DNA from 4 places in the Saccharopolyspora sp. NPDC049357 genome. Region 1 is predicted to be linked to each of the others. Evidence: riboswitches for the same ligand, from Rfam matches in the RefSeq annotation. Region 1 holds a riboswitch; each other region holds the start of a gene.
What was found. A riboswitch is a leader RNA that binds a small molecule or an ion and turns the genes downstream of it on or off. The one in region 1 is predicted to bind cobalamin.

Region 1 (5,526 bases):
GCTGTGGTCGGCCCGGCAGGCCGCCCCGGTGCTCGCCGAGCTCGCTCAGCTCGCCGACGTGGTGTTCGTCGGCCTCGACGAGGCCGCCACCCTGTGGGGCGTGAAAACGGCCGACGACGTGCGAGAACTCCTCGACTCGCCGGTCACCGTCGTGGTCAAGGACGGCGCCGAGGCCGCCTACGCGCTCGGCGAGCGCCGCACCGTCGTGCCCGCTCCGGCGGTCGAGGTCGTCGAACCGGTCGGCGCCGGTGACGCCTTCGCGGCCGGGTTCCTCTCCGGCGTGCTGCGCGGCGAGGACGACGAGCGCTGCCTGCGCCGCGGGCACCTGCTGGCCGCGCACAGCCTGCGCAGCACCGAGGACCACACCGCACCGCCCGACGCCGAGTCGCTCGCGCGCTGGCTGGCGCTCGACGAGGAGCAGTGGGGCGCACTGCGATTCGACGGGAGTGAGTGAGAAGTGCCCTTGTTGGAGGAGTTGTTCGCCAAGCCGGTGATGGCGATCCTGCGCGGTATGGAACCGCAGCGGACCGCGGAGCTGGCCGAACGGGCCTGGGACCTGGGCATCGACGCCGTCGAGGTCCCGATCGAAACGCCGAAGGCCGAGCCCTCCCTGGCAGCGGCCGTGCGCGCCGGAGCCGAACGCGGCCGCCCGGTCGGCGCGGGCACGATCATCACCCCCGACCAGCTGCGCACGGCCCGCGACCTGGGCGCGGCCTTCACCATCGCACCCGGCTTGGACGCCGAGATCGTGCGGCTGAGCGCCGAACTCGACCTGCCGCACGTGCCCGGCGTGGCCACGCCCAGCGAGGTCCAGCAGGCCCTGCGCCTCGGGTTGTCGTGGGTGAAGGCCTTTCCCGCCGCTGAGCTGGGCAGCAGCTGGTTCCGCGCGATGAAGGGCCCGTTCCCCTCGCTGCGCGTGGTGGCCACCGGAGGGATGAACGCCCGCAACGCTCCGGAGTTCTTGGGGGCCGGAGCGGACGTGGTCGCGGTCGGTTCGGCGCTGGAGGACGAGACCCAGCTGCCCGCGCTGGCGCAGCTCATCGAGGGCTGACGTCTTCCGGGGACGAGTTCGCAGTACGTGAGAGAGGAAGAGTCGTGAAGGTCCACGTTGGTCCGGTCGCCCAGCCCGAGCTGGAAGCCGCCGTGGTGGCGGCCGGTGCTGAGCTGAGCTCGGCGGAGGAGGCGAACGCGCTGGTCTGGTTCGGCGGGGAACCGAGCCGGTTCGGCGAGTACGACCGCCCGGACCTGCAATGGGTGCAGCTGCCATCGGCAGGCATCGAATCTTGGGTGGCCTCCGGCGCGCTGCGCGAGGACCTGACCTTCACCTCGGCCGCGGGCACCTTCGCCCAGACCGTCGCCGAGCACACCCTCGGCCTGATGCTCGCCGGTGCGCGGCAGCTGGCCGCGATGGCGCGGGCCACCACGTGGCAGCGTCCCGAGGGCATGCGCAGCCTCGCCGGCTCGACCGTCGGCATCATCGGCGCCGGTGGGATCGGCAAGGCGCTGATCGAGATGCTGCGTCCCTTCGCCGTCCGGGTGCTGGCGGTGAACCGCTCCGGCAAGCCGGTGCTGGGCGCCGAGCGGACCTGGCCGTCCGAGGACGCCGACGGGGTGCGCGAGGTGCTCGCGGAGTCGGACTTCGTGGTGGTGGCGGCTCCGGCGACCTCGGCGACCTCGAAGCTCATCGACGCCGCCGCGTTGCGCGCGATGAAGTCCGACGGGTGGCTGATCAACATCGCGCGGGGCTCCCTGGTCGACACCGAGGCGTTGGTCGAGGCCCTGGACGCGGGCCGGATCGGCGGTGCCGCGCTCGACGTCACCGACCCGGAACCGCTGCCCGAAGGGCACCCGCTGTTCACCCACCCGCGCGCGCTGATCTCCCCGCACACCGCCAACCCGCCGTCACTGCAGATGCCGGCCCTGGCACGCAGGGTCGAGGAGAACGTCCGCCGCCACATCGCAGGACAACCACTCCTCGGCCTGGTGGATGTGAACGCGGGTTACTGAAGGCTCGATCGACTCCTCTTGCTTGGCGGTGCGGGTAGCGGAACCTGAGCGGCTCTCTGGCTCCGGGATCCGAGACTTGTGTATGTCCAACACGGCGCTACGGCTGTCCTCACCAGAGAGCCGCTCAGAACCCGCGGCGGTGCCGGTTGATCGGGTGGGGTAGTGAGAAAGCACCTTCGGTGCTTGCCTGACGACCGTGGTGAAGGAGATCTTTCTCGCGAAATCGTCCGTTGGGTGGTGGGTGATCCTCCTGTCGATAGGATGGCTGCGCCAGTACGGCGGTGACGTGGAGGAACCCGGTGTGAGGCCGGGGCGGTCGCGCCACTGTGACCGGGGAGCGGCCCCGACAGCCACGGCCTGCGCAGGGCGGGAAGGCGGGGCGCCGCGAGGATCCGGGAGCCAGGAACTCCTGCCGCCGTGACCCCCGCCGGGGCGCGCACCCCGAGAGAGGATCACCGTGAGCGAGCCTGCCCGCGACGCCCGAGTTCTGCTGCTGTCCACTGCGGACACCGACCTGCTGGCCGCCCGTGCCGCCGAGGCCGACTACCGCGTCGCCAACCCCTCCCGCGTGGCCGCCGAGGACGTTCCGGCGCTGCTCGACGGCGTTGACGTCGTCGTGGTCCGGCTGCTGGGCGGCCGCCGCGCCTGGGAGGAGGGCCTGGACGCGGTGCTGGCGTCGGGGCTGCCGACCGTGGCGCTGGGTGGTGAGGCCACCCCGGACGCCGAGCTGATGACGCTGTCCACGGTGCCCGCCGGTGTGTCCACCCAGGCCCTGGCCTACCTGGTGGAAGGCGGCCCGGAGAACCTCGCCCAGCTGGCGCACTTCCTGTCGGACACGGTGCTGCTGACCGGCACCGGGTTCACCGAACCGCAGTCGATGCCGGAGTTCGGCCTGCACGGCGAGCGCGAGCACGACCCGTCGCGCCCGACGATCGGCGTCGTCTTCTACCGGGCGCACGCGCTGGCGGCCAACACCGCGTTCGTCGACACCCTCGCCGACCAGGTCGAATCCGCCGGCGCCAACGTGGTGCCGGTGTTCTGCGGCTCGCTGCGCGGGCTGTCCGACGCCGCCGGTCTGCGCGAACTGCTGGGCGGGTGCGACGCGCTGATCGCCACCGTGCTCGCCGCGGGAGGTGCGGTCGCCGCCGACGCCAGCGCGGGCGGTGACGAGGACTCCTGGGACGCCGGTGCGCTGGCCGAGCTCGACATCCCGGTGCTGCAGGGCCTGTGCCTGACCACCAGCCGCGCGGTGTGGTCCGACAGCGACGCGTCGCTGTCGCCGATGGACGCCGCGATGCAGGTCGCCGTGCCGGAGTTCGACGGCCGGTTGATCAGCGTGCCGTTCTCCTTCAAGGAGGAGGGCCCGGAGGGCATCCCGGTCTACGTCGCCGACCCCGAGCGCGCGGCCCGCGTGGCCTCCACCGCCGTGTCGCTGGCGCGGCTGCGGCACGTGGACAACTCCGCCAAGCGCCTCGGCGTGGTGCTCTCCTCCTACCCGACCAAGCACTCCCGCGTCGGCAACGCCGTCGGCCTGGACACCCCCGCCTCGGCGGTCGTGCTGCTGAGCGCGCTGGAGGACGCCGGGTACGACCTCGGCGGTCTGGACGTGACCGGCCTGGACGGCGACACCCTGATCCACCGGCTGATCTCCGCAGGTGGCCACGACGTGGAGTGGCTGACCGAGGAGCAGATGTCCGAGGCCGCGATCCGCGTCCCGACGACCCGCTACCGCGAGTGGTTCGACGCCTTGCCCGAAGAGCTGCGGGCGTCGATGACCGAGCACTGGGGCGCCCCTCCCGGCAGCCTCTACGTCGACGACGAGGGCCACATCTACGTCGCCGCGCTGCGCTTCGGCAACGTGGTGATCCTGATCCAGCCGCCGCGCGGTTTCGGCGAGAACCCGATCGCGATCTACCACGACCCGGACCTGCCGCCCTCGCACCAGTACCTGGCGGCCTACCGCTGGCTGGCCGAGGAGTTCGGCGCGCACGCGGTGATCCACCTGGGCAAGCACGGCACCCTGGAGTGGCTGCCGGGCAAGGGCCTGGGGCTGGCAGCGGACTGCGCGCCGGACGCGGTGCTGGGCGACATGCCGTTCGTGTACCCGTTCATCGTCAACGACCCGGGCGAGGGCACCCAGGCCAAGCGGCGCGGCCACGCGACCGTGGTGGACCACATGATCCCGCCGATGGCCCGCGCCGACGCCTACGGCGACATCGCCAAGCTGGAGCAGCTGCTCGACGAGTACGCGCTGGTCACCGACCTGGACCCGGAGAAGAAGCCGGCGCTGCGCAACCAGATCTGGGAGCTGGTCACCCACGCCGAGCTGCACCACGACCTGCACCAGGAGGGCCAGCCGGACGCGGAGTCCTTCGACGACTTCGTGATGCACATCGACGGCTACCTGTGCGAGATCAAGGACGTGCAGATCCGCGACGGTCTGCACATCCTCGGCCGCGCGCCGCGCGACGAGGAGCTGGTCAACGACGTGCTGGCGATCCTGCGCGCCAAGCAGGTCTTCGGCGGCAAGGTCGGCGCGCTGCCCGGCCTGCGCTCCGCGCTGTCGGACCACTTCGGACTCGACGAGCAGGCGCTGCTGGCCGAACCCGGTGCCCGCGCGGACGTTCCGGCCGAGCTGACCGAGCTCGTCGAGGGGCCGTCGGCTTCGGCGTCGGACGCGGTGGACCTGGTGGAGTCGTTGGCGCGCAAGCTGATCCAGGCGCTGGCCGACACCGGCTGGGACTCCGAGCGCGCCGAGCAGGTCGTCACCGACGTGATCGGCACCGGCGTCGCCGACGTCGTGCGGGTGCTGCGGTTCGCCTGCGTCGAGCTGGTGCCGCGACTGGCCCGCACCACCGAGGAGGTCGAGCACGTGCTGCACGCGCTCAACGGTGGTTTCGTGCCCGCCGGCCCGTCCGGGTCGCCGACCCGCGGGTTGATCTCGGTGCTGCCCACCGGCCGCAACTTCTACTCGGTGGACCCCAAGGCCATCCCGTCGCGCAACGCCTTCGACGTCGGTTCCGCGCTCGCCGATTCGCTGATCACCCGGCACGTCGCCGACACCGGTGAGAACCCGCGCTCGGTCGGCCTGACGGTGTGGGGCACCTCGGCGATGCGGACCCAGGGCGATGACATCGCCGAGATCCTCTGGCTGCTGGGCTGCCGCCCGAAGTGGGACGACGCCTCGCGGCGGGTCACCGGCTTCGAGGTGGTGCCGGTCGCCGAGCTGGGCCGGCCGCGCATCGACGTCGTGGTGCGCATCTCCGGGTTCTTCCGCGACGCGTTCCCGCACGTCGTCTCGCTGATCGACGACGCGGTGCAGACCGTGGCCAAGCTCGACGAGCCCGACGAGGACAACTACGTCGCCGCCCACTACCGCGCGGACGTCGACGAGCACGGCGACGACCGCCGGGCCTCGACCCGCATCTTCGGTTCGAAGCCGGGCGCCTACGGTGCCGGGCTGCTGCCGCTGATCGACGCCCGCAACTGGCGCAGCGACGCCGACCTCGCCGAGGTCTA
Region 2 (5,526 bases), on a different contig from region 1:
CTGTCGCACCACCACGGCGATTGCAGCTTCGAGACCATCCTGCGCCGCTACGAGATCACCGATCCGGTGCTGTGGCGCATCGCCGAGATCATCCACGAAGCCGATATCGACGACGAGCGCTACGACGCTCCCGAAGCACCTGGTTTCGACGTGGCGCTGCGGGCTTTGTCGATGGTCTGCGACGACGAAGAGGTGCTGGTCCACACGCGGCCGATCTTCGACGGGCTCTACGAGTACTACCGCCGCGCGACCCTTCTCGGTCGCGAACCTGCCTGACAAACCTGGCTTTTCACGCCCCCACTGGAGGAATGGTCGTCGATGACGCACGACTCGGCCCACGGCCGCAACGAGCACGCCAACCCTGATGCGACCGAGGGAGCGCCGCGGCCCGACACCGACCTGGTGCCGTTCCGGCAGGCGGTGCGCACGTGGTTCGGGATCTCGTTGCAGACCTTCGGTGGGCCTGCTGGGCAGATCGCGGTGATGCAGCGGACCTTGGTGGAGCAGAAGCGCTGGATCGGTCAGCGGCGGTTCCTGCACGCGCTGAACTACTGCATGTTGCTGCCCGGTCCAGAAGCTCAGCAGCTGGCCATCTACATCGGATGGTTGCTCAACGGTCTGCGCGGTGGCCTGGTCGCCGGGGTCCTGTTCGTGCTTCCCGGTGTGGTCGCGTTGCTCGGGTTGTCGGCGATCTACGTGGCCTTCGGTGACACGACCGCGGTCACCGCGATCTTCGCCGGCCTGGCACCGGCGGTGGTGGCCATCGTCGCCCAGGCCGTGGTCCGAGTGGGTCGGCGGGCGCTGGGCCATCCCGCGCTCATCGCGCTGGCCGTCGGGGCGTTCGTGGCCATCGCCGTGTTCGGCATCGCCTTCCCGATCGTCATCGCCGCCGCCGGTCTGACCGGCTGGCTGCTGGCCCGGTTCGCCCCGCACATCATGAACCGCGCCGAGAGCGACGGTGCCGCTGACGGCACGGCACCGTTGATCTCCGATGGCGCTTTGCACCACGAGACGCCCTCGCTGCGCCGCGGGCTGCAGATCCTGGCGGTCGGGCTGATCGCCTGGGGGCTGCCGGTCGCAGCGGTCGCCCTGTTCACCGGTGCGGGCAGCGTGTTCACCACGCAGGGGGTGTTCTTCTCCGGAACGGCACTGGTCACCTTCGGTGGCGCCTACGCCGTTCTGGCCTTCGTCGCGCAGCGCGCCGTGGAGGTCTACGGGTGGCTGTCGGCCTCGGACATGGTGCGCGGCCTGGCGTTGGCCGAGACGACTCCGGGGCCGCTGATCATGGTGGTGCAGTTCGTCGCCTTCCTCGGCGCGTACAACAATCCAGGGACGCTCGACCCGTGGGTCGCCGCCGTGCTGGGTGCGCTGCTGACGACGTGGGTGACGTTCGTGCCGTGCTTCCTGTTCATCCTGCTGGGCGCCCCGCACGTCGAACGCCTCCGCCACAACCACGCGCTGTCGGCCGCGCTGACCGGGATCACCGCCGCTGTGGTCGGTGTGATCGCCAACCTCGCCCTGTACTTCGCGGGCCACACCCTGTTCGCCAGCACGCATCTCCAGCAGCTCGGGCCCCTGTCGCTGAACCTGCCCGATCTGGCCGGCATCCGGCCTGTCGCAGCCGCCATCACCGCGATCGCCCTCGTGCTCGTGTTCGCCCTGCGCTGGCCGATGCTGAGGGTGCTGGCGATCTGCGCTGGACTCGGCGCCGCAGCCGCCCTCGTCGGGCTCCCGGTCTCCTGATCGGTTCGAGGCTCACCCGCGTTGGGTCCGCCTGGATCGGGGTGCGTTGTGGAGCACGCACTCGGTGCAGCAGCCGGCGTTGGCGCGCCACAGCTGGCAGCAGGTTCGGCGCCGGGAGCGCAGACCGCGTGGTGTGTTGCTGAGGTCGAGCAGGTCGTCGCGTCCGGTGGCGTTGCGCAGTTCGACGGCGGTGTCGAAGACGTTCCCGCCGGCTCCGTCGATGGCCATGCGCCGGAGCACTTCACCGATCAAGCCGACGGCGTTGCCCCAGTACTGGTCGCTGTCGGGTGGTGGGCCGCCCAGGGAGGCCAGTCCTTCGGTGAGGGGTGAGAGGAAACCGGAAACGGTGGCCCACCAGGCGTGTTCGGTGTTCTGGGGATCGAGGACGAGGCCCCGCAGCATCCCCCGGTCGTCGACCGCGGCTCGTGCGGTGGCCAGCGAGGGGATGGGCAAACCCAGGTGGCGTTCAGGAACCGTCGCGCACAACGCGAGCCAGGACGCGCGGAAGGCGACGAGAACGGTTGCGGCCCGGTGGTGTTGAAAACCGCCCAGCCGTTGCCATTCCCGCACGTTGCAGGAGAGCAGGCCTGAAAGCGGACGGCAGAACTCCGCCCACGGCACGAGCTTTCCGGGATGCTCGGGTGCGCGAGCGAGGGATCGGGTGCATCGGTCCAGCAGGCGAGCGGTCGAATCGTCCACGAAGTCATTGCACCTGAACAACGGTCGTGCGCAAGGCGCGCGGTGACGTTCGTCGCTTGATCGGCTGTTGTGCCCGCGCGGATCTCCCTCTACCGTTCCGGATGCCGCAGTGCACGGGAAGCCGGTGGAAATCCGGCGTGGTCCTCGCCACTGTGACCGGGGAGCGACCCTGACAGCGCCACTGGACACCGGCAGGTGACTGGGAAGGCCAGGGGAAGCGTCGATCCGGAAGCCAGGAGACCGGCTGCGGCACGCACCGAGTTCCACGAGAGATGGAAAGAGGATTCGACATGACCGCTCCTGCTCTGTCCGCTGCCGCACCGCGGATCCACGTTCCTGCCTGGGCTTGGGCGCTCGCCGCGTTCGCCCTGGTGGCCTTGTACGTCGTGCTGCAGGACAACGGCCTCCTGCTCGCGCAGGCCGCCGATGTCGTGCACGAGTTCACCCACGACGGCAGGCACGCCCTCGGCGTTCCGTGCCACTGAGCGGGGGCGTGATGAGCTCGCCGTTCAACGCTGTCCTCCGGCGCGGTCTGCTCGCCGGAGCGTTCGCCGGTCTGACCGCAGCGCTGTTCTCGTTGCTGCTGGTGCAAGCCCCGCTGCAGGCATCGCTCGGGATCGAGGAAGCTCGCTCGCACGCCTCGGGTGAGCACGCGCACGAGGAGATGTTCTCCCGGCCCGTCCAGGTGGTCGGCGGCATGGTCGCCGCCGTCCTGGTGGGGGTGGCCATCGGCGTGATCTTCGCGGTCGTGTTCGCCAGCGTCCGTCATCGGATGACCGCGCGCACCGACTTCGGGCGCAGCCTCCAGCTGACCGCGGTGGGATTCTTCGCGGTGTCGCTGCTGCCCGCGTTGAAGTACCCGGCGAATCCGCCCGGCGTCGGTGAAACCGAGTCGGTGTCGGGCCGGACGCTGTCGTACTTCTCGTTCATCGCCGCAGGCGTCCTGATCGTGCTCGCGGCCCACCACCTGCACGGCTACCTGCGGGCCCGCGGGTGGAACCCGAGCCGGTCCACCACCGCCACCGCGGCAGCGACAGCGGTGCTCGCCGGCGTTGCGCTGTGGGCCTGGCCGGCGAACCCCGATCCGATACCGGCCGACGTTCCCGCCGCGTTGTTGTGGCAGTTCCGGCTCGCCTCGCTCGCCGAGCTCGCGGGCATGTGGGCGGTGCTCGGCTTCTCCTTCGGCCTGCTCAACGAGTCCAGCCGCAGCGCAGCCGCAACGGAGGCGTTGGCCGCCCAGCGGTAGATCTGCCGCGGCGACGTCGAGGGCGACGTCGGCTTCCCCCGGCCGACGCGACGAAGTTCGTGCCCCACACCCGATCTCGTGTGGGGCACGAACTTCGCGGCGGACCAGGTCAGGATTCCTCAGGCCGTGGCCGGTTCCTCGGCCGCCGGGGTGGATTCCGGGTCGTGCTTGCGCACTGCGACCAGGGCGACCGCGCAGAGCGCGACGACTGCGGCGGCGCCGACGTAGAGCTGGGTCGCCGAGGCGCCCGCGTCCTTGAGCAGCCCCGCGATGGTCGGGGAGAGGATGGCGCCGATCCGGCCCATGCCCAGCGCCCAGCCCATGCCGACGCTGCGGAGGTTGGACGGGTACAGCGGTGGCCCGACGGTGTACGCACCGGCGATGCAGCCGTTGATCAGCGCGCCGACGATGACGCCGATCCCGAACCCGAGCCACAGGATCGAGGTGCTCAGGATGAACACGACCATCATCGCGGCCGACAGCAGGGAGAACCCGATCAGCACGACCCGCGGCGGGCGCACCCGGGCGGCCAGGCCGTAGAGCACTGAGCCGACGGTGCCGCCGATCGAGATCGCCATCCCGGCGGTGACCGCAGCGCTCTTCGAAAGCCCCTCCTCGGCGAGAAGCGTTGGGGTCCAGCTGTTCACGAAGTAGAAGCCGAACATGATGGTGATGAAGATGATCCAGAGCAGGATCGTGGGGGCGAGCAGCTGCTTCAACCAGCCCGAACCGGCCTGCTCGGCGTCCTTGCGAGCCGAGCTCGCCCGGTCGAGGTCGTGCGTGCTGGTGGAGTCCATCCCCATTCGCGCCAGGGTTCGGTTGATGCGCTCCAGGGCGCCGCGGGGACGGCGCTGCTCGAGGAAGGCGATCGACTCGGGCAGCAGCACGGCGATGACGATCAGGGCGAGCAGGGTTCCGAAGCCGCCGGCGTAGAAGACGATCCGCCAGTCACCACCGACCGTGGTCTTCGCGACTAGGCTCGCGAGGGTCGCGCCGATGCCGTACCCGGCGGTGTAGATGCCGATGGCGAGCCCGCGGTTCTTCGTGTTCGAGAACTCGCTGGCGATCACGTTGGTGCTGGCCAGGATGCCGCCCACGCCGATGCCGGTCACGAGCCGGAAGAGGCCCATCACCAGCACCGAGGGGGCCATCGCGGCGCCGAACATGCCGATCGTGCCCAAGGCGAGGCTGATCAGGATCAGCGGGCGACGCCCGATCAGGTCGGCGAAGGGCGCGAGCAGCATCGAACCCAGGGCCATTCCGATCAGGCCGACCGAGACCAGCAGTCCGAACTGGGAACCGCTGAGACCGAACTCCTCGGTGACCGAGGGGCCGGTGAACGCGACCGCCATGACGTCGAAGCCGTCGAGGCAGTTCATGAAGGTGCAGAGCGCGACGATCAGCCATTGGTAGCCGGACATGGGCGCCGCGCCGATGCGTGCCGTGAGAGTCATGGAAGTATCCAGTGGTGAGGGATCCGTTGCGCCCGGATCAGGTGAGGTGGAGGGAGACGGATGCGCGGTCGCCGGTGTTGCCGGCCACCGCGCGGGAGACGCAGAGGCACAGGTTGGTGCAGCGCTGCTTCTGCGCTTCGCTGAGGAAGACGTCGCGGTGGTCGATTGCGCCCTCGACCCCGACGATCTTGGCCAGGCAGAGTCCGCACTCGCCCTTGCGGCAGTCCGAGAGCGTGTCCACCCCGGCCGCGTTCAGGGCGTCCAGGATCGACGTGTCGGGTGCGACGGCGACCTCCCGGTCGAGCTGGGGGAGGCGGACCACGAACTCCTCGGACTCGAACCGGCCGCTGGACCCGAAGGTCTCGAACCGCAGGTTGGTCCGCG
Region 3 (5,526 bases), on a different contig from region 1:
TGAACCCACCGATCCGCGGGATGTGACGACGAGGGAGGACGCCATGCCCGACAACGCCGGTGATTTCGTCAGCATCAGGTACATGGTCGATGACGTCGACAAGGCCGTCGAGTTCTACGCGCGCCATCTGGGATTCACCGTCCGAACCGACTTCGCGCCGGCGTTCGCCGACGTCATCAGGGGTGACCTCCGGCTTCTGCTGAGCGGTCCGGCCAGCTCAGCGGGCCGGGCGATGCCGGACGGCGCGATCCCCGGGCCCGGCGGGTGGAACCGGATCCACCTCATGGTCGACGATCTCGCCGCCGAGGTGGATCGGCTGCGCGCCGAAGGTGTTGATTTCCGCAATGACGTCATCAGCGGTCCGGGCGGTCAGCAGGTCCTGCTGCGAGACCCCTCGGGCAACGTGGTGGAGCTGTTCCAGGCCCGATGACGCGTCGGCGTCGTTTCCCCCGTACTCAACGTATAGCGCACCAGGGGGCTTGCGGCAAGCCCCCTGGCATGCCGCAGAATCTCCGATCTGAAGCCGTGAGCTGCGAAGATGCCGACTTCGCCGCACGGTGTGACCGGGGGTTGAGAGATGATCGACGTTGTTGTCGCCGGTGCCGGTCCGACCGGTCTGATGCTGGCGGCGGAGCTGCGGCTGCACGGGGTGGGCGTGGTCGTGCTGGACAAGGCCGCGGCGCCGACGGACTTCGTGCGGGCGTTGGGGCTGCACGTGCGCAGCATCGAGGTCCTGGACCAGCGGGGCCTGCTGGAGCGGTTCCTGGCCGAGGGGACGAAGTACCCGCTCGGCGGTTTCTTCGCCGCCATCTCCAAGCCCGCGCCCGAGCGCTTGGACACCGCGCACGGCTACGTGCTGGGCATCCCGCAGACCACGACCGAACGGCTGCTGGCCGAGCGGGCCGCCGAGCTCGACGTCGAGGTCCGGCGGGGCTGTGACCTGGTCGGACTCGATCAGGACGAGGACGGGGTGACCGCCGAGCTCGCGGATGGCACGCGGTTGCGGGCGCGCTACCTCGTCGGCTGCGACGGCGGTCGCAGCACCGTGCGCAAGCTGTGCGGCATCGGGTTCCCCGGCGAGCCGTCCAGGGTGGACACGCTGCTCGGCGAGATGAAGATGACCGCGTCGCGGGAGACCATGGCCGCCGTGACGAACGAGGTTCGCAAGACCCAGAAGCGCTTCGGCGTCGGTCCTCTCGACGGCGAGTGGTGCCGGGTCGTCGTGCCGGCCGCCGGTGTGGCCGAGGACCGTTCGGCGCCGCCGACGCTCGGGGAGCTCACCGGCCGGCTCGAAGCGATCGCGGGCACCGACTTCGGCGCGCACTCCCCTCGCCGCCTCGCCCGCATCGGCGACGCGACCCGGCAGGCCGAGCGCTACCGCGCGGGCCGCGTGCTGCTCGCAGGCGATGCCGCGCACATCCACCCTCCGGTCGGGGGCCAGGGGCTGAACCTCGGTCTCCAGGACGCGTTCAACCTCGGTTGGAAGCTCGCCGCGGAGGTCGCCGGGTGGGCACCGGCGGACCTGCTCGACAGCTACCAGGACGAACGGCATCCGGTGGCCGCCGCCGTCCTGGACAACACGCGCGCGCAGATGCAGCTGATGTCCACCGAGCCGGGCGCGCGGGCGGTGCGGCGGCTGGTGTCGGAGCTGATGGACTTCGACGAGGTCAACCGGCACCTGACCGAGAAGATCATCGCGCTCGACGTGCGCTACGACTTCGGCGGGGACCACGACCTGATCGGCAGGCGCATGCGCGATGTCAACCTGGAGCGAGGCCGCCTCTACGAGCTGACGCGAACGGGACGCGGACTGCTGCTCGACCGGACCGGGGAGCTCTCGGTCGAGGGCTGGGACGACCGGGTCGATCACGTCGTCGACGTCGGCGCGGATCTCGACGCGCCCGCCGTTCTGCTGCGCCCGGACGGTCACGTGGCCTGGGTCGGGGACGATCAGGGAGACCTCCTCCCCCACCTGTCGAGGTGGTTCGGGAAGTGACTCATTTCTCCCTCCGACACGCCCATGTTGGTGTTGGTGGAAGAGTCAGACCCAAGATGTAGAGTGTCGCTCGCTGGTGGTTCACCGGGCCCGCGCGGGTCCGGTGTGGCAACAGGGAACCCGGTGCGAATCCGGGACTGCCCCGCAGCGGTGAACGGGAACGACCGCCGTCATCACGCACTGGACGCCACGCGTCCGGGAAGCGACGGCCAGTAGGACCGGTCTTGCGAATCCCCGAGACCGGACGCCCGTGAGTCCGAAGACCTGCCATCGGCGCGCGCACGCCCGTGCGCGCCGTCCGGGACCTCGCGGGAGGGTCCACGCGGACATGCGATGGTCTTCGCTTCCGTCGCGTCCTCGCGTGCTGTCGCCACCGGTTCCGGGCATGCCTTCCGAGCTCGCGAGGAGAGAGTCCCGGTGACCGACACCGCACTGTCCGAACCCATTCCGCTCACCGGCGGCCGCGTGTCCACTGTGGTCGAGCAGTCCTGCGCGGGACTCGCCGACGTGGACCCGTCGGCGGTGCTCACCGAGGTCGAGCGCAACGTCTACCCCGGCATCGGCGACGCCGAACTCGGCGAGGCGCTGATCATGTCGGCGCGCACGCTGGTGGAGTCCGAGCCGAACTACTCCCTGGTCACCGCTCGACTGCTGCTGGACAAGCTGCGCGGCGAAGCGCTGAGCCACCTGGCTGGTACACCGCAGCAGACCGACCAGGAGCAGATGCGCGACCGCTACGCGTCCTACTTCACCGACTACGTGCGGCGGGGCATCGAGCTGGGCCGGCTCGACCCGGAGCTGGCCCGCTTCGACCTGTCCCGGCTGGGCGCGGCGCTGGACGCCGAGCGCGATCTCGCCTTCGACTTCCTGGGGCTGCAAACGCTCTACGACCGGTACTTCCTGCACCACGACGGCATCCGGTTCGAGCTGCCGCAGGCGTTCTTCATGCGGGTGGCGATGGGCCTGGCGCTGCGCGAGGACGACCGCGATGCGCGTGCCATCGAGTTCTACCGGCTGCTGTCGTCGTTCGACTTCATGTGCTCCACACCGACGCTGTTCAACTCCGGCACCACCCGCCCGCAGCTGTCGTCGTGCTTCCTGACCACTGTGGACGACGACCTCCAGTCGATCTTCAGCTCGTACCGGAACAACGCGCTGCTGGCCAAGTACTCCGGCGGGCTGGGCAACGACTGGACCCCGGTGCGCGGCATCGGCGCTCACATCCACGGCACCAACGGCGAGTCCCAGGGCGTGGTCCCGTTCCTGAAGATCGCCAACGACACGGCGGTCGCGGTCAACCAGGGCGGCAAGCGCAAGGGCGCGGTGTGCGCGTACCTGGAGACCTGGCACATCGATGTCGAGGAGTTCCTGGACCTGCGCAAGAACACCGGTGACGACCGCAGGCGCACCCACGACATGAACACCGCGAACTGGGTGCCCGACGAGTTCCTGCGCCGCGTCGAGGCCGACGAGTCCTGGACGCTGTTCTCCCCGGACGAGACGCCCGACCTGCACGACCTCTACGGTTCGGCGTTCGCCGAGCGCTACCGGGCCTACGAGGCCGCGGCCGATCGCGGCGAGATCCGCGTGTTCCGGCGGGTCCGGGCGGTGGAGCTGTGGCGGCGGATGCTGACCATGCTGTTCGAGACCGGGCACCCGTGGATCACCTTCAAGGACCCGTGCAACCTGCGCTCGCCGCAGCAGCACACCGGTGTGGTGCACTCGTCGAACCTCTGCACCGAGATCACCCTGAACACCGCCGCCGACGAGGTCGCGGTGTGCAACCTGGGGTCGGTGAACCTGGCCCGGCACGTCACCGCCGACGGCCTGGACCGCGACCGGCTCGCCGCGACCGTGCGCACGGCCGTGCGGATGCTGGACAACGTCATCGACATCAACTTCTACACGATCCCCGAGGCCGAGCGCTCCAACAGCCGGCACCGGCCGGTGGGGCTGGGGCTGATGGGCTTCTCCGACGCCCTGCTGAAGCTGCGGATCCCGATGTCCTCCGATGACGCGGTGGAGTTCGCCGACCGCAGCATGGAGGAGATCAGCTACCACGCCATCGACGCGTCCAGCCGACTCGCCGAGGAGCGCGGGCGCTACGCCTCGTTCGAGGGCTCGCTGTGGAGCCGGGGAATCCTGCCCATCGATTCCCAGGAGTTCGTTCAGGAAGCGCGCGGGAGTGCGGATCTGAACCGGAGCTCGACGCTGGACTGGTCCTCGCTGCGGGAGCGGGTTCGCGGCAACGGGATGCGCAACTCCAACGTGATGGCCATCGCGCCGACCGCGACCATCGCCAACATCTGCGGTGTCGGCCAGTCCATCGAGCCGCTGTACCGCAACCTGTTCGTCAAGTCGAACATGTCCGGCGACTTCACCGTCGTCAACCCGCACCTGGTGGCCGACCTCAAGCGGGCCGGGCTGTGGGACGAGGCGATGGTGGCGGACCTGAAGTTCTACGACGGGTCGCTCGGGCCGATCGACCGCGTCCCGGACGAGCTCAAAGCCCGCTACGCCACCGCGTTCGAGATCGAGCCGCACTGGCTGGTCGAGGCCGCGGCCCGCAGGCAGAAGTGGATCGACCAGGCGCAGTCGCTGAACCTGTACCTGGCCACGCCCAGCGGGCGCAAGCTCGACGAGCTCTACCGGCTGGCCTGGCGCAAGGGCCTCAAGACGACCTACTACCTGCGCTCGTCCAGCGCGACCCACGTGGAGAAGTCCACGCTGCGCGGTACCGACGGCAAGCTCAACGCGGTCCCCGCCGCCGCCTGTTCGGTCGAGGACCCCGATTGCGAGGCCTGCCAGTGATCCCCCAGGAGAAGGAGCTCATGAGCACCACCACCGGACTCGGCACCATCGACCGCGACGGCGGGCGGGTCGACGTCTCCGAGAAGGCGATGATCAACTCCCGGGCGGACGTCAATCAGCTGCTGCCGCTGAAGTACGGCTGGGCCTGGGACAAGTACCTCGCGGGTTGCAACAACCACTGGATGCCCACCGAGGTGTCGATGCAGGCCGACATCGCGCTGTGGAAGTCCCGCGACGGGCTCACCGAGGACGAGCGCACCATGCTCAAGCGCAACCTCGGGTTCTTCGCGACCGCGGAGTCGTTGGTGGCCAACAACATCGTGCTCGCGGTCTACCGGCACCTCACCAACCCGGAGTGCCGGCAGTACCTGCTGCGGCAGGCGTTCGAGGAGGCCGTGCACACCCACACGTTCCAGTACATCTGCGAGAGCCTCGGCCTCGACGAGGGCGAGTTGTTCAACGCCTACCGGGAGATCCCGTCGATCGCCGACAAGGACGCGTGGGCGCTGCGCTACACCCAGAACCTGGAGAACCCGGAGTTCGCGACCGGCACCCCGGAAGCCGATCAGGCGTTCCTGCGTGACCTCATCGCGTTCTACGTGATCTTCGAGGGCATGTGGTTCTACACCGGGTTCGCGCAGATCCTGTCGCTGGGCAGGCGGAACAAGATGGTCGGGATCGCCGAGCAGTACCAGTACATCCTGCGCGACGAGTCGATC
Region 4 (5,526 bases), on a different contig from region 1:
GTCCGGCCGACGATCCGCCGGCCGCGCCTCTGATGGTGATCCGAGACGCCCAGCGCCTCTGCCGCGGTGAAATTTCACTTCTCCGTTGAAGTTCTTCGCCGCCAGGTGAAACGCTCCGCCTTCAGTATGCGATCACCTCAACAGACCGTCAATGTCTTTGCTGGGCAACGACTTGCCGTTATGCACCCGAGGTGTCAGTATCTGCTGGTCTTCAGTGGTTCAGTGAAGTTTGGTGAAATTATCCGAACGGAGTGAAGGAGACGGCGCGATGGCCCGTCCCGGGAACCAGGGCGGAACCGGACGGCTCGGCTCGCGGCTGCGCGAGCTGCGCGAATCCCGCGGTATGACGCAACTTCGGCTGGGGCGGTCCCTCGGCGTCGCGGTGTCGAGCATTTCCTCCTGGGAGAGCGGCGCGAAACTACCTCCGCTCACCCGATTGGCCGATTACGCGACGTTCTTCGCCGCCGATGCCACCACCGGCGGGGTCCCGCCGGAGAACCAGCTCACCGGCGAGCAGCGCGAAGAGCGCCTGCGGCTCAAGCAGGAGCTCGACCGGCTGCGGACGACGCTGGACGAGGTGCGCGGTCCCGCGGAAGCCGAAGCGGGCCAGGACTTCTGGCACTTCCCCGACGGGGGGCCGGTCCTCATCGTCACCGGCGGGCTCAGCGAGAAGCACTGGTCGCCGCTGGGCACTCCCAGCGAGCCGAACTTCCTGTCGCTGGCCCGCTGCGCGGACCTCGACGCCGCGGTGGAGCTGTTCGGGACGGTGCGCGCGGCCAACCCGCGTTCCGAGGTGGAGATCCGGCTCGAGAACCTCGGCGACGACGACCTGCGCGCCCACCTGGTGTTCCTGGGCAGCGGCGCGGCCAACCCGTGGGTGGAGTGGCTGACCGCCGAGTGGCCGGTCCGGCAGGTCCCCGACGAGGACGTCCCCGACGGTTCGGTGTTCGAAATCGACGGCGAGCACAGGCTCAAACCCGGCTTCCGAGGCGATCAGCTCGTCGAGGACGTCGGAATGCTCGCCCGGATCCCGAACCCGAACAACATTCGCCGCACGCTGACCTTCTGCAGCGGCGTGTTCACCAGGGGAGGGTTCGGCGCGGTGCGCTGCCTGACCGATCCGCAGGCCAAGGACCGCAACCTCGCCTACCTCCACGACGAGGTCGAGGACCTCGACCGCTTCGGGGTGCTGATGCGGGTTCCGGTGATGCGGCACGTGACCGGCACACCCGACCTGCAGAACCCGGCGAACCGGCTCTACGAGTGGCGACCGAAGACCTGATCACGAGGAGGCGGCGATGGTGAGTGCGCAGCGGTCCGGTCTCGGCGCACGGCTGCGGCAACTGCGCCAGGGGCACGGCCTGACCCAGGGGAAGTTGGCGCGGGTCCTCGGCGTGGCGGTCTCCAGCGTCTCGCAGTGGGAAGGCGGGGTGAAGGTGCCGCCGCCGCCCCGGCTCGGCGACTACGCGACCTTCTTCGCGGCCGAGAACCCGGCGAGGAACGGGAAACTCCCCTCACCGGCCTCGCTCACCGAACAGGAGCGCCGGCTCCGCGCGAAGCTCAAGGAGGAGCTGGACGCGCTGCGGTCCCACGCGGAGGAGTCCACGTCGGCGCAGGGGTTCTCGGACTTCTGGCGGTTCCCCGACGGCGGCCCGGTGCGCATCCTCACCGGGCGCGTTCCCGCCCGGAACCTCTCGCCGCTGGCTTCGCCCGAGCGGCGCAACTACATCGGGATGTCCTCCTACGCCGACGGTGACTCGTTGATCGAGCTCTACGGGCACGTCCGCGCGCTGAACCCCGCGTCGGACGTGCGGTTCGACATCGCCCGCCGCATCGACCCGCACGACCTGCAGGCGCACCTGGTGCTGCTGGGAAGTCCGGCGATGAACCCGATGCGGCGTCAGGTGCGCTTCGGGCTGCCGGTGCGCCAGGTCGAGGTCGACGACCTCGGGCACGGGGAGGTCTTCGAGGTCGCCGAGGAATCCCGGCAGTACCGGCCGACGTTGCACGACGACCGGCTGATCGAGGACGTGGGCATGCTGGCGCGCTTCCCCAACCCCTACAACGTGCGGCGCAGCCTGACCTTGTGCAGCGGTGTGTTCACCCGGGGCGGGTTCGGCGCGGTCCGCTGCCTCACCGACCCCGAGCTGCGCGAGCGCAACCACGAGCGCCTCGAGCACCGGATCGCCGATCCGGACAACTTCGGGATGCTGATGCGCGTTCCGGTCGTGCGCAACGCGACCGCCACCCCGGACCTCAGCAACCCCGACACGTGGCTGCGAGCCTGGTCCCCCATCAAAACCTGAGAATTCCTCTGTGCACCGGGGTGACACTCTCCCGTGCTTCGGTGGGCGATTTGTCAGGGCCGCTGGTTACCGTCGTGGCAGTTCCCCGGCAGCTGAGGAGGAGTCATGGCGGAAGTGGATGCGGTGCAGCCCAACGGGACGCCCGCGTGGATCGATCTGGGGATCCCCGATCTCAATCGTGCGATGGACTTCTACGGCGCCGTTTTCGGGTGGGAGTTCGACGTGGGGCCCGAGGAGATGGGCCGCTACACGATGTGCCTGGTCCGGGGCAGGGAAGTCGCCGCGCTCATGCCCAACCACGACCTCGAGGCGACCGAGTTCTGGTGGAACGTCTACTTCGCCACCGATGACGTCGCCGGCACCGTGTCCAAGGCGGAGGCCGCCGACGGCCAGGTGATCACCCCGCCCATGGACGTGATGGACAAGGGGCGGATGGCGATCCTCAAGGACCCGGTAGGCGGGCAGTTCGGGCTCTGGCACGGCAACAAGCACATCGGATCCCGCCTCGTCAACGAGCCGAACACCTTGCTGCGCAACGATCTCGTCACCCCGGACCCGGGTCCGGCGCGGGAGTTCTACCCGAAGGTCTTCGGCTTCAGCCTGGACAGCGAGGGGCACCTCGGCGAAGGTGACTTCACGTTCCTGCGCCGACCCGACGGCCACGAGATCGGCGGCATCCTCGGCGACCCGTCCGCCACCGCTTCGTCCTGGGGCACGCTGTTCATGGTCGAGGACACCGACGCCACCGCACGACGAGCCACCGACGCGGGCGGCGTTGTCCAGCCCCCCTACGACATGGCCTACGGCCGCATCGCCGAGGTCAAGGACCCGTTCGGCACGCCCTTCACCATCGGTTCCGCCAAGGCCGGCTGACCGCTCCGTGATCGGGATCTCCTCCGGGTGTCGAACACGAGCTCAGAGCCGTGATGGGGACCCGGCCGGACGCCGCGCGGGGTTGTCTCGTGCCCGTGGATGGTTAGCCTGAGGGTGCTGGTGGTTCGTCCGGTCGAGCGGTGAGCGCGATCGGACGAGGCAAGAGGGAACCCGGTGCGAATCCGGGACTGCCCCGCAGCGGTGAGCGGGAACGACCGCCGTCATGAGCACTGGGCGTCACGCGTCCGGGAAGCGACGGCCAGTAGGTCCGGTCTTGATGCGCGAGGTTCCACCGGGACCTCCCCGAGGCCGGCTGCCCGCGAGTCCGAAGACCTGCCACCGGCGCGCGCACCGACGGTGCGCGCTGGTCCGAGGTCTCGCGGGAGGACCTGGCGGACGATCAGCGGGCGACGTGCGTCCGCTGGTCGGCGCGTGCCTGCCGCGAAGTCCTCGACCGACCACGTCGAGCTCGCGAGGAGAGAGCGTTGACCAGCAAGATCGGATCCACCGTACTCGGACATCCCCGGATCGGCCCGAACCGGGAGCTCAAGCGCGCCCTGGAGTCCTACTGGGCGGGCCGCAGCGGCGAGGCGGACCTGCGGGAGGTCGCGCGTCGGCTGCGGGAGGACACCTGGCGAGGTCTGGCCGAAGCAGGCCTCGACTCGGTGCCGGGCAACACGTTCTCCTACTACGACCACGTCCTGGACACCGCCGTCGCCTTCGGCGCCGTCCCGCGCCGCTACGCCGAGCTGGGCCTCGGCGCGTTGGACACCTACTTCGCGATGGCGCGCGGCACCGAGGCCGTGCCCCCGCTGGAGATGACGAAGTGGTTCGACACCAACTACCACTACCTGGTCCCCGAAATCGGCCCGGACACGAGCTTCTCGCTCACCGACCGCACCGCTGTCGAGCAGTTCCGGGAGGCGCGCAAGCTCGGGGTGGAGACCCGGCCGGTGCTGGTGGGGCCGCTGACGTTCCTGCTGCTGTCCAAACCGTCCGAAGAGGACTTCGACCCGCTGGACAAGCTCGCCGAACTCACCGACGCCTACGAGCAGCTGCTCGGCGAACTCCACCGGGCCGGTGCGCAGTGGGTGCAGCTCGACGAGCCCGCGCTGGCCGCCGACCGCACGCCGCAGGAGCTCGACGCGTTGCGCAACACCTACCGGCGCCTAGGCGACCTCGCCGAACGCCCCGCGATCCTCACCGCCTGCTACTTCGGCGATCCCGGTGACGCGCTCGGCGTGCTCGCCGCCGCGCCGATCGAGGGCATCGCGCTGGACCTGGTCACCGATCCGTCCGCTCAGGACCGAGTTGCCGCCACGCCCGGGTTGCGCGACAAGACTCTGGTCGCGGGGGTGATCGACGGCCGCAACATCTGGCGCGCCGACCTCGACCGGTGCATGACCGCGGCGGCGACGCTGCTCGGCTCGGCCGGCGAGGTGGGCATCGGCACGTCCTGCTCGCTGCTGCACGTGCCCTACGACGTCGACGCGGAGACCACGCTCGATCCGCAGGTCAAGCCGTGGCTGTCCTTCGCGGCGCAGAAGGTCCGCGAGGTCGTCACCCTCGGGCGGGCGCTGCGCGAAGGCCGCGACGTCGTCGAGAGCGAGCTCGTCGAGGCGCGAGCGGCGGTGGCCGACCGGGCCCGGGCGGAGCGGGTGCGCGACAACCGCGTTCGCGCGCGACTCGACGCGCTGCGCCCGCAGGACTCCCGGCGCACCGATTACGCGAAACGGGCAGAAGCGCAGCAGAAGTCGCTTCGCCTGCCGCCGCTGCCGACCACCACGATCGGATCGTTCCCGCAGACGACCGACGTCCGCAAGGCGCGGGCCGCGCTGCGCGCCGGGCGCATCGACGCGGCCACCTACCGGCAGCGGATGCGCGACGAGGTCGAACGCGTCATCGCGCTGCAGGAGGACATCGGCCTGGACGTGCTGGTGCACGGCGAGCCCGAGCGCAACGACATGGTGCAGTACTTCGCCGAGCAGCTCGACGGTTTCGCCGCCACCGACAACGGGTGGGTGCAGTCCTACGGCTCCCGGTGCGTGCGGCCACCGATCCTGTTCGGCGACGTGCGGCGTCCGGAACCGATGACGGTCGAGTGGGCCGCGCACGCGCAGCGGCTCACCGAGAAGCCGGTCAAGGGAATGCTGACGGGTCCGGTCACCATGCTGGCGTGGTCGTTCGTCCGCGACGACCAGCCGCAGGCCGACACCGCCCGGCAGGTCGCGCTCGCCATCCGCGACGAGGTCCGCGACCTGGAGGCGGCCGGGATCCGCGTGGTGCAGGTCGACGAGCCCGCGCTGCGCGAACTGCTGCCGCTGCGCGCCGAGCAGCGGCCGGCCTA

Region 2: it holds a riboswitch for cobalamin, as region 1 does, so the genes downstream of both, AB0J91_RS26760 (CbtB-domain containing protein) here and cobN (cobaltochelatase subunit CobN) in region 1, are expected to answer to the same signal.
Region 3: it holds a riboswitch for cobalamin, as region 1 does, so the genes downstream of both, AB0J91_RS31040 (ribonucleoside-diphosphate reductase subunit alpha) here and cobN (cobaltochelatase subunit CobN) in region 1, are expected to answer to the same signal.
Region 4: it holds a riboswitch for cobalamin, as region 1 does, so the genes downstream of both, metE (5-methyltetrahydropteroyltriglutamate--homocysteine S-methyltransferase) here and cobN (cobaltochelatase subunit CobN) in region 1, are expected to answer to the same signal.

What each region holds. Positions count from the first base shown of each region.
Region 1 covers NZ_JBFAQJ010000021.1:80,636-86,161, reverse strand. The annotation lists gene AB0J91_RS19015 (sugar kinase) at 1-454, shown strand, start outside; gene AB0J91_RS19010 (bifunctional 4-hydroxy-2-oxoglutarate aldolase/2-dehydro-3-deoxy-phosphogluconate aldolase) at 458-1,051, shown strand; gene AB0J91_RS19005 (D-isomer specific 2-hydroxyacid dehydrogenase family protein) at 1,096-2,007, shown strand; cobalamin riboswitch at 2,297-2,416, shown strand; gene cobN (cobaltochelatase subunit CobN) at 2,465-5,526, shown strand, end outside.
Region 2 covers NZ_JBFAQJ010000041.1:18,421-23,946, forward strand. The annotation lists gene AB0J91_RS26745 (chromate resistance protein ChrB domain-containing protein) at 1-276, shown strand, start outside; gene chrA (chromate efflux transporter) at 319-1,743, shown strand; gene AB0J91_RS26755 (hypothetical protein) at 1,756-2,442, opposite strand; cobalamin riboswitch at 2,533-2,706, shown strand; gene AB0J91_RS26760 (CbtB-domain containing protein) at 2,733-2,927, shown strand; gene AB0J91_RS26765 (CbtA family protein) at 2,939-3,688, shown strand; gene AB0J91_RS26770 (MFS transporter) at 3,808-5,142, opposite strand; gene AB0J91_RS26775 (PDR/VanB family oxidoreductase) at 5,180-5,526, opposite strand, start outside.
Region 3 covers NZ_JBFAQJ010000060.1:22,983-28,508, reverse strand. The annotation lists gene AB0J91_RS31050 (VOC family protein) at 44-430, shown strand; gene rox (rifampin monooxygenase) at 578-1,996, shown strand; cobalamin riboswitch at 2,057-2,283, shown strand; gene AB0J91_RS31040 (ribonucleoside-diphosphate reductase subunit alpha) at 2,330-4,807, shown strand; gene AB0J91_RS31035 (ribonucleotide-diphosphate reductase subunit beta) at 4,828-5,526, shown strand, end outside.
Region 4 covers NZ_JBFAQJ010000060.1:16,555-22,080, forward strand. The annotation lists gene AB0J91_RS31015 (helix-turn-helix transcriptional regulator) at 269-1,282, shown strand; gene AB0J91_RS31020 (helix-turn-helix domain-containing protein) at 1,299-2,306, shown strand; gene AB0J91_RS31025 (VOC family protein) at 2,412-3,179, shown strand; cobalamin riboswitch at 3,284-3,535, shown strand; gene metE (5-methyltetrahydropteroyltriglutamate--homocysteine S-methyltransferase) at 3,665-5,526, shown strand, end outside.